DNA from 3 places in the Streptomyces sp. NPDC034043 genome. Region 1 is predicted to be linked to each of the others. Evidence: riboswitches for the same ligand, from Rfam matches in the RefSeq annotation. Region 1 holds a riboswitch; each other region holds the start of a gene.

Region 1 (3,258 bases):
GGCCGGATCGTGAAATCGGGCGATGTGTCCCTCAACATGGCGCTAACGCAGGCGAGTTGGGGGCTACTGAGGTCGATGATCCTCAATTCTTCCTCAGAAGAACGCTTCGGTTTCCCCGTTCCTCTACCGGCGCGGCTACGGTCTTGGCGCAGGGGCCGCCTCGCTGACCTGATGGTGGCCCCACGAAAAATTAGACATGGGGGAATTATGCGTTTTACGGTGCGTGGGACCGTCGGACCGGTCTTCGCTTTGGCTCTACTGGGGGGAATGGCCTCCCCGGCTCATGCGGCAGGCGATGAGTCGCAGCCCGTGACCTCGGTCGAGGTCGTGGAGGAGGCTGCCCCCGAGGACAATTCGCTGGAGCACCTGCCGGAGACGTCGACCAACTCGGAGTCCGGCACGCAGGCGTGTGACAACCCTCGCCGCACATGGTTCGAGATCCCCTCGAAGACCGGAATCCACATGCCGGCCAAGTTCGCCGGCACGTCCTTCAAGGACGGTCCGGGAGGCACCATGGTGGTCAGGGTGGAGAGGTCGGGCAAGGTCCTCCGGGAGGTCAGCGCGGGCGGTGAGGTCGAGGTCAGTGGCATCGTCGCCAAGGCCAAGGTCTCCATCACGGCGAAGATCGGCACCGAGGTCGGGATCACCGTGGGGCACGAGTACCGCAGGAACGTGACCAGCGGCAAGTACGGCCACCTCCAGTACGGCTCCTGGGGGTACGCCGTGAAGTGGGCCAAGTACGAGACCAGTGCGGACCGGTGTGGCAAGAAGCTCATCAAGAGCGGCACCGCGAACCTGCCCACCTCGGAGGTCGGCTGGAAGTACTGGGAAACGAGCTCGTGACCGTTCCTCGCAGGCCGCTGACCGTGGCGGCGGCCCTCGCTGTCGCATCCTTCCTGGCGGCCGGCTGCGGTAGCGAGAGCGCGCCACCGTCGGGCAGTCCGACGAGCGTGCGGTCATCCGCGGGGGAGACCGAGGAAGCCCAGGGCAGTAGAGCCAAGGGCCTGTTGGAGAAAATCCATCCCGATTCTCCCGAGTTCGTGGAATCCGGCATGGAAAGGGTCCGGGACGGCGTTCACTCTCGCTCTTCGCTCGCGAAGGGAAAGACGTACAAGGTCGCCGTAGCCTGTGTCGGCACAGGCGCCGTCGACATGAAAGTCGGTGAAAAGGGGGCGGAGTCCATTCCCTGTGACGGAGTATCGGTGAGCCGACGGGTCGAGGATTCTCCGGAAGAACTGCCCGTCGACATCACTGCGGCTTCCGGAGCCACGGGAATGGTCGCCTGGCAGATCACCGCCGCTTCCTCCTGACGGCGATGCTTCAATGGTTCCTGCTCACCGCCAGAATCGGTGGGCAGGAACCATTTCCCGTTCGCGGCCGCTGAGCCCGGCAATTGCGCGCTGCGCGGAGACCCTTTCCGGGGGCGAACACCGCGTCTGGCAGACTGGCACGGTTGTCCCGGCGGTGCAGGACAGGAAACCGGTGCGAATCCGGTGCGGTCCCGCCACTGTGACCGGCCGCCGCGTCCGCGCGACGGCCGGGAGTCAGACACTGACGCACCGCCTCTTCACTTCGACCGGGGACGAGGATCCCCCGGAGAGGCCTCATCATGTCGCGTGTCCGCGCCGCCGTGCGCTCCTTCCTGCCGCTCGCTCTCGTCGTGCCGCTCACCGCCTGCGGCGGTCCGCCCGGGGCGGAGCGGCCCGGGCCCGGTGCGCACGCCGCGCCCGGGTTCCCGTACGCCGTGACCAACTGCGGCGTCAGCACCACCTATCAGGCGCCGCCCGAACGCGCCGTCACCATGAACCAGCACGCCACCGAGATCATGCTGGCCCTCGGACTCCAGGACCGGATGGCCGGCACCGCGTATCTCGACGACTCCGTGCTGCCCGCCTACCGGCCCGCCTACGACAAGATCAAGGTGCTGGCCAAGGAGTACCCCTCGAAGGAGGTGCTCCTCGGGGCCAACCCCGACTTCGTCTACGGCGGTTACGCCAGCGCCTTCGACAAGGGGCAGGGCCGGGACCGCGAAGGGCTGGCCAAGGCCGGCATCAACTCGCGGCTGAGCGTGGAGTACTGCACCCAGGGCCCGGTCGGGCTCGAACAGCTGAAGACCGAGATCACCGAAGTCGCCCGGACCTTCGGCGTGCCCGAGCGCGGCGCGGCCCTCGTCCAGGACGAGCAGCGCCGCGTCGACGCCGTCACCGCCCGTGTGAAGGACAGGCCCCGGCCGTCCGTCTTCGTCTACGACTCCGGGGAGGCCTCCGCCTTCACCTCCGGCGGCAACGGCATAGGCAACGAGATCGTCTCCCTGGCCGGGGGGACGAACGTGTTCGCCGACCTCAAGGACACCTTCGGCGACGTGCCGTGGGAGAAGGTCATCGAGCGCGGTCCCGAGGTCATCCTCATCTACGACTACGGCGGCACCACCGTGGAGGCCAAGAAGCAGCGCCTGCTGAACGATCCGGCGCTCGCTCGGGTTCCCGCCGTCAGGGACCGCCGGTTCGTCGTCCTGCCGCTCTCCTCGGCCGTGCTCGGGGTCCGCGTCGCCGACGCCGTCGAGTCCCTGGGCCGCCAGCTGCACCCCGACGCCGCGTGAGCCGGGGCGTGAGGGGGCGCCGCACCGTCGGTGTCCTGGTGCTCCTCGCCGCCGCGCTCGCCGCGGCGGCCGTGGCGGGGCTCGCCCTGGGACCCGTACGGATCGCCCCCGGTGAGGTCGTCGGCATCGTCCTCCGCGGCCCCGGGATGCCCGGCGCCTTCCCCTCCATCGTGTGGGACGTGCGGATGCCGCGCGTGCTGCTCGGGGCCGTCGTCGGGGCCGGGCTCGCGGTCTCCGGCGCCGTGCTCCAGGCCCTCGTACGCAACCCGCTCGCCGATCCGTTCCTCCTCGGGGCCTCCTCCGGAGCCTCGGCGGGAGCGGTGCTGGTCATCGTGTCCGGTGCGGGCGCAGCCGGACTCGCGGGCGGGCTCGGGCTGCCGGCCGCCGCGTTCGCGGGCTCGACGGTGGCGCTCGTCGCCGTCTACGCCATGGCCGGGCGCGGCGGCACCATGAGCACCGGGCGGCTGATCCTGGCCGGGGTCGCCGTGCAGTACGTCCTGTCCGCGCTGACCAGCCTGGTCCTCGTGCTGTCCGCGCACCCCGACCAGATCCGTACCGCCCTGTTCTGGACCCTGGGCGGCCTCGGCGGGGCCCGCTGGGAGGAACTGGCCCTGCCGGCCGCCGCGCTGCTCGCCGGCACCGGCCTGCTCCTCGCGCTG
Region 2 (3,258 bases), on a different contig from region 1:
GGCCAGCATGATCCGCTCGGAGATCCGCGTGGACAGGGCCTTCGCCTCGGCGGAGTCGAAGGGCAGGCGCAGCTTGAAGAAGACGTCCTGGAGGCCCATGGCGCCCAGGCCCACCGGACGCCACCTGGCGTTGGACCGGCCGGCCTGCTCGGTCGGGTAGAAGTTGATGTCGACGACGCGGTCGAGGAAGGTCACGGCCGTGCGGACGGTCTCGTCCAGGCGCTCCCAGTCCATCCGGCCGTCGGCGACGAACGCGCCGAGGTTGACCGAGCCGAGGTTGCAGACGGCGGTCTCGCCGTCGTTGGTGACCTCGATGATCTCGGTGCAGAGGTTGGAGGAGTGGACGACGGTGCCGGGCAGCGCGGTCTGGTTCGCGGTCCGGTTCGAGGCGTCCTTGAAGGTCATCCAGCCCTGGCCGGTCTGCGCGAGCGTGCGCATCATGCGGCCGTACAGGTCGCGGGCCGGCATGGTCTTCTTCGCGAGGCCCGCCGCCTCCGCCTTGAGGTAGGCGGCGTCGAACTCGTCGCCGTACAGGTCCACCAGCTCGGGGACGTCGGCCGGGGAGAACAGCGACCAGTCGGCGTCGGCGTTCACGCGGCGCATGAACTCGTCCGGGATCCAGTGCGCGAGGTTGAGGTTGTGCGTGCGGCGCTGGTCCTCGCCGGTGTTGTCGCGCAGTTCCAGGAACTCCTCGATGTCCGCGTGCCAGGTCTCCAGGTAGACGGCCGCGGCGCCCTTGCGGCGCCCGCCCTGGTTCACGGCGGCGACGGAGGCGTCGAGGGTCTTCAGGAACGGCACGATGCCGTTGGAGTGGCCGTTGGTGCCGCGGATCAGCGAACCGCGGGCGCGGATGCGGGAGTACGAGAGGCCGATGCCGCCGGCGTGCTTGGAGAGGCGGGCCACCTGGTGGTAGCGGTCGTAGATCGAGTCCAGCTCGTCCAGCGGGGAGTCCAGCAGGTAGCAGGAGGACATCTGCGGGTGGCGGGTGCCGGAGTTGAAGAGCGTGGGGGAGGACGGCAGGTAGTCGAGGCGGCTCATCAGCCGGTAGAGCGAGGCCACTTCCTCGACGGCCTGGACGCTCTCGTCCTCGGCGAGACCGCAGGCCACGCGCAGCATGAAGTACTGCGGGGTCTCGATCACCTGGCGGGTGTGCGGGTGCCGCAGCAGGTAGCGGCTGTGCAGGGTGCGCAGGCCGAAGAAGCCGAAGCGGTCGTCCGCGCCGTCGGCGAGCGCGTGCTCGACCAGCGCGTTCAGCCGGCCGGCGTGGGCGGCGACGAACTCGGCGGTCCGGTCGGCGATCAGGCCCTCGCGGTGGCCGACGGCGACGGACTCGGCGAAGGAGGTGGCGCCCTGGCCGGCGGCCTCGTCGGCCACGGCCAGCGTCAGCAGGCGGGCGGCGAGGCGGGAGTAGGCCGGGTCCTCGGAGATCAGGCCCGCCGCGGCCTCGGTGGCCAGCCCGCGCAGCTCGGCCTCGTCGGCCGCGGAGCTGCGTCCGCGCAGCGCGGCGGCGGCGACCCGGCCGGGGTCGGTGTCGGGGAGGTCGGCGGTCAGCTCGGTGAGAGTACGCAGCAGCGCGGCCCCCGGGCCTTCGGTGGTGTCGCCAGAAACGGACTCGGCGCGCGGTGCGGAAGGCGCGATGGTCACGGCGGGAGCTCTCCCTCGCTCGGCCCGGTCATCGGCGGATCGGGGCAGGGGGAGGCGCGTGCGGGCGCGACGGTATCGCGTACTCACCGCACGGCGTCCACCGGCCCAACCGCGAAGCCCGGACGTGTCGGCACCCGGTTCGGTCGACCCGGGCGCACTGTCGGCAGGTCCTCGGACTTGTCATACCGTTGCGGGACAGTTCCGGATTCACACCGGATTCCCCTGCGGCGACAGCGAGGATGAGCATACATGTGGGGGGCCACCGATGCGCGACCCCCCACATGTTGTGTCGGTGCGGCTACAGCTCCAGACGGTAGGTCAGCAGCGTCAGGGCCGGGAACGGCGACCAGTCGAGCTCCGGAGTGCGGACGAAACCCATTCGCTCGTAGATCCGCCGGGCGCCCGGCATGGCCGGCTGCGTGGACAGCACCAGCGCCGTGAGCCCCAGGGCCCGGGCCCGCTCGGCGCAGGCCCGTACGAGGGCCTCCCCGACCCCCTGCCGGCGCGCCTCGGGAGCCACCGCGAGCATCCGGAACTCCGCCTCCTGCGGCCCGGCCACGTCCGCGAGCCGGCTCCCGGGTGCGGCGAACGTCACGCCGCCGAGCAGCCGGCCGTCCCGCACGGCGACCAGCACCTCGCCTTCGCCGGCCCGCCCGGCCACGTCGCGCAGCGCGTTCAGGTAGGTGTCGTCCTCGTTCTGGTCGAGCAGCCCGTCCCCGGTGTAGGCCGCGCCGGTGATCTCGCCCAGCCGCTCGCACTCGTCCGCCCTGGCGGTTCTGATGTCGAAGTCCATGCCCCCGAGTGTGCGCCACGCCTGCCGGCTGCCCGGCGCCGTCGTCGCGGGAGGTGTGCCGGACGCGCCGAAGGGCCCCGCCGTCCCGGTGCGGGACGGCGGGGCCCTTCGCGGGCACGGGTGCCCTCAGCAGCAGCGGAAGCCCTCCCGGGGGTCCGCCTCGCGGGCGTCGGTACGGGCCCGCTCGAAGGCGCGCCGGGTCATGACCTCGGCGTCCGGGTCGTGCGAGCGGGCGTGCGCGACGTAACGGTCGTACGCGGCCTCGCCGGAGAACTCCCGTACGAAGAACCGGGCCTTCGCCAGCGCCCCGCGCACCCGGCTCACGCGACCGGTTCCTTGGCCGGGCTGCCGCGCCCGTCGAGGCCGGCGGCCGCGAGCTCGGCCTTCTCCTCGGCCGTGGCGATGAGCCCGGCCGGGGCGATGATCTTCGACTCGGTCCACGGCACCTCGGAGAGGCGGACGGACTCGGGGTGGGCGATGGCCTTGAGGCAGGTCCGGGCCGCGTCCGCCAGCACGATGATGATCAGGACCGCGAACAGCGCCGACAGGACCCCGTCGACCGTCGCGTTGGTGACCACGGTGTGCATGTCGTCCATGTTCTTGGCGGGCGGGAGCACCTTCCCGGCGTCGATGCCGGTCTGGTACTTGTCGCGCTGCGCGAAGAAGCCGACCTTCACGTCGTCGGAGAAGACCTTCTGGTAGCTCGCCGTGAGCGTGACGGCCACGTCCCAGGCCAGCGGAACGGCCGTGACCCAGGCCCACTTGAGCCGCCCGGACTTGACCAGCAGCGTGGTGCAGACGGCCAGCGCGACCGCCGCGAG
Region 3 (3,258 bases), on a different contig from region 1:
GCGCCCCGGTCACGCAGAACCCGAGCGGGACCCGGAAGGCCCGCCACAGCTGCCGCCCGGGCACCCCGGCGGGCCCGAGCAGCACGGCCAGGGTCGCGGCGGCGACCAGCGGCCCGCCGGGCCAGGGCGGCAGGCACACGGCGGTGACCGTGAGCCCGAGCCCCAGCAGGGCCTTCTCCAGGGGGTGGCGGCCCCGCCAGCGGCTGGAGTGGGCCGCCACGTCGATCGGCAGCACCGCCTACGGCTCCGGGGTGGTGCGGGTCTTCTCGGCCGCCACGGCCTCGGCGAGGGCCTGTGCGGCGCCCTGGCGCCGGCCCTTGCGGACTCCGAAGTAGTAGGCGAGGACGCCCGCGCCGAGCGCCGCCTGGAGCGCGAACAGCGCCGACTCGATGTCGCCCGAGGGGGGTTCGTACAGCGGGGAGAACCAGGGCTCGTAGTCCGGCTTCAGCTCCGTGATGGCCGCCTCCGCCTGGGCGTCGGCGCCGGCGAACGGCTCCTCCTTGCCCTCGCCCAGCCCCAGCGCGAGCGGGATCACGGCCAGTGCCGCCACCAGGAGCAGCAGCAGGGTGTTGATCTTCGTGTTCCTGGTCATCAGAGTGCCGCCCCCTGCTCGGTCCGCTTGCCGCCGGTCAGCTTCGTGATCCCGAGCCGGACCAGGTCCGCCGCGCTGGACTGCATCAGCAGCCGCATCACGAGCACGGTCAGCAGGCCCTCGCTCACGGCGAGGGGGATCTGGGTGAGCGCGAAGATGCCCGCGAACTTCTCCAGGGAGCCCAGGAAGCCGCTCGCCGGGTCGGGGAAGGCCAGCGCCAGCTGGACGGAGGTCACGCAGTAGGTGATCAGGTCGGCGAAGAACGCGCCGAAGAAGACGGCCACCATCAGCGGCAGGCCGGACCTGCGCAGCAGCCGGTAGGCGCCGTAGCCCGCCCAGGGCCCGGCGACGGCCATCGAGAACACGTTGGCGCCCAGCGTGGTGAGCCCGCCGTGGGCCAGCAGCAGCGCCTGGAAGAGCAGGGTGATCGTGCCGAGCACCGCCATGACCGGCGGACGGAAGAGGATGGCTCCGAGCCCCGTCCCCGTCGGGTGCGAGCAACTTCCGGTCACGGAAGGGATCTTCAGGGCGGACAGGACGAACGTGAACGCACCGGACGCCCCGAGCAGCAGCGTGCTCTCCGGGTTCGCCTTCACCTCGCGGGTCAGGGCCCGGACCCCGTGGACGACGAAGGGGGCGGACGCGGCGCCCCAGGCGGCCGCGTGCAAAGGGGGCAGGAACCCCTCGGCGATATGCATGAGTTGGGAGACCTCTCCAGCACCTCGTGGATGGACGACGCGCCTCGGCCGGTCTCCTGGCTCACGGGTCATGATGCCCGGGCTCCGCCTTCCCGGGCCCGTGCGGTCTCCCGCGTGGGCCCAGTGGCCTGCCCGCTGGGGGCGCCTCCCGGACGGCGTCAGGGAGGATTGGAGCCGGACTTCCCGATTACAGTGGCGAGGGCCGCACCGGTTTTCCACCGGTTTCCCGAACACCAAGGCCCGATGACCCTAGTCGTCCGCACGGACCGTCACAACCCGGACCCCCGGACACCGGCGGCCGTCCCCCTGATATGACGGCGGGCCCGGGACGTCACGCGTCCCGGGCCCGCCGTCCGTACCCGCTCGGGTCAGCAGGTGTTCGGGTGCGCGATGTCCAGCACGAACCGCTCGGGCGAGTGCAGGACGGAGGTGCTGTAGAACGGCTGGGTGTCGAAGGCGGCGCCGAAGGTCACGTACCCCTCGAAGTCGCCGGTCAGGGCGATGCCCTTGAGCTTGCTGAGGTAGATCTTCTGGAGCTTGGGCCCCTGGTAGACGTTCTGCCCCGCGTCGTCGTGGGCGGCGGCGGGGTGCAGCCGGATCTCCAGGAAGTACTTCCCGGCCAGCGGCACGGGCTTGCCGGACCCGTCGTAGACCAGCTGGGACACGGGAGTGACGGTGACCGGGGGGACGTACCCCTGGAGGTCGATCACGATCCGGTCGAACGTGCAGTGCCCGCCCCAGCGCGCGTTGACGACGAGCGGGGTCTGGGTGCGGGTGGACGTGGTGGCGGCGGAGGCCGGTGACGTGGAGAGCGCGAGCCCGGCGGTGAGCAGGGCGCCCGTGGCCAGGGCCACGATCCGGCGGCGGTGCGGGTGACGCATGATGTCTCCCCGGTTCCGTGAGACGGGGACTGCCTGTCATCTCCTAGGACACCGCCGGGCCGCGCGCGGTTCCGCGCGCCGCGCCTCAGTACGCCAGCAGCGCGCTCAGCTGCGCGTCCAGGTCGTAGTGGCGCCGTTCCTGCCCGCGCGGCACCAGCTCCGTCATCCGCCGGCACAGCGCGCGCACGTCCCTGGCGCGGGCGGAGACCACGCAGCCCCGCTCGCCGTTGCCGAAGCCGAGCAGGACGCGCGGCTCCGAGCCGCTCCAGCGGGGCCACACCTGTACGTCGCCCTCGCCGGTGGGCGCGTGCTGCCCGTCGAGCAGCAGCTCGCGCGCGAACACCCAGCGGGCGAGGTGGGCCCCGGCGCCCCGGAGGTCGACGGCCACCTCGTACGGGCGGTCCGTGCGGTAGACGAAGCGGCCGGTCAGGGGCACGCTCAGGGGGGCGGCTTCCAGCCGCAGCGGGAGGAGTCGGTGGTCGGTGATGATGGCCATCGGCGGCTGCCTCTCGTCGTGCGGGGGTCGTCCGGCGCCCCTCCCCGCACGCTATCGCCGCCCGTGGGCGCGCTCCGGGGCCGAAGGTCCCGAGGGACCGGGCCGCACGGCCCCTTTTCGGCCACGACCCGGTCCGCACCCCGGTCCGCACCCCGGTCCGGACCCCGGTCCGGACGCCCGCCGGGAGGTCCTTATCGGGTCAGCACTCGATCACGTTGACCGCGAGCCCGCCGCGCGCCGTCTCCTTGTACTTGACCTTCATGTCGGCACCCGTCTCCTTCATGGTCTTGATGACCTTGTCGAGGGAGACCTTGTGGCTGCCGTCCCCGCGCATCGCCATCTTCGCCGCGGTGACGGCCTTGACGGCGGCCATGCCGTTGCGCTCGATGCAGGGGATCTGGACGAGGCCGCCGACCGGGTCGCAGGTCAGGCCGAGGTTGTGCTCCATGCCGATCTCGGCGGCGTTCTCGACCTGCTCGGGGGTGCCGCCCAGGACCTCGGCGAGGGCGCCCGCCGCCATCGAGCAGGCGGAGCCGACCTCGCCCTGGCAGCCGACCTCGGCGCCGGAGATCGAGGCGTTCTCCTTGAAGA

The links. A riboswitch is a leader RNA that binds a small molecule or an ion and turns the genes downstream of it on or off. The one in region 1 is predicted to bind cobalamin.
Region 2: linked by a shared signal. The riboswitch ahead of ACZ51S_RS13730 (ribonucleoside-diphosphate reductase subunit alpha) and the one ahead of ACZ51S_RS18140 (ABC transporter substrate-binding protein) in region 1 are both predicted to bind cobalamin.
Region 3: linked by a shared signal. The riboswitch ahead of ACZ51S_RS24885 (energy-coupling factor ABC transporter permease) and the one ahead of ACZ51S_RS18140 (ABC transporter substrate-binding protein) in region 1 are both predicted to bind cobalamin.

The regions. Positions count from the first base shown of each region.
Region 1 covers NZ_JBVISF010000006.1:396,332-399,589, reverse strand. Annotated here, with positions in the region: gene ACZ51S_RS18150 (hypothetical protein) at 310-843, shown strand; gene ACZ51S_RS18145 (hypothetical protein) at 840-1,310, shown strand; cobalamin riboswitch at 1,438-1,574, shown strand; gene ACZ51S_RS18140 (ABC transporter substrate-binding protein) at 1,610-2,599, shown strand; gene ACZ51S_RS18135 (FecCD family ABC transporter permease) at 2,608-3,258, shown strand, end outside.
Region 2 covers NZ_JBVISF010000004.1:525,659-528,916, forward strand. Annotated here, with positions in the region: gene ACZ51S_RS13730 (ribonucleoside-diphosphate reductase subunit alpha) at 1-1,644, opposite strand, end outside; adenosylcobalamin-variant (AdoCbl-variant) riboswitch at 1,802-1,878, opposite strand; partial or broken gene ACZ51S_RS13735 (GNAT family N-acetyltransferase) at 1,943-2,449, opposite strand; gene ACZ51S_RS13740 (YbdD/YjiX family protein) at 2,564-2,761, opposite strand; gene ACZ51S_RS13745 (carbon starvation CstA family protein) at 2,758-3,258, opposite strand, start outside.
Region 3 covers NZ_JBVISF010000011.1:87,366-90,623, reverse strand. Annotated here, with positions in the region: gene cbiQ (cobalt ECF transporter T component CbiQ) at 1-235, opposite strand, end outside; gene ACZ51S_RS24890 (energy-coupling factor ABC transporter substrate-binding protein) at 239-592, opposite strand; gene ACZ51S_RS24885 (energy-coupling factor ABC transporter permease) at 592-1,290, opposite strand; cobalamin riboswitch at 1,320-1,543, opposite strand; gene ACZ51S_RS24880 (AMIN-like domain-containing (lipo)protein) at 1,659-2,171, opposite strand; gene ACZ51S_RS24875 (SsgA family sporulation/cell division regulator) at 2,257-2,667, opposite strand; gene ACZ51S_RS24870 (L-serine ammonia-lyase) at 2,867-3,258, opposite strand, start outside.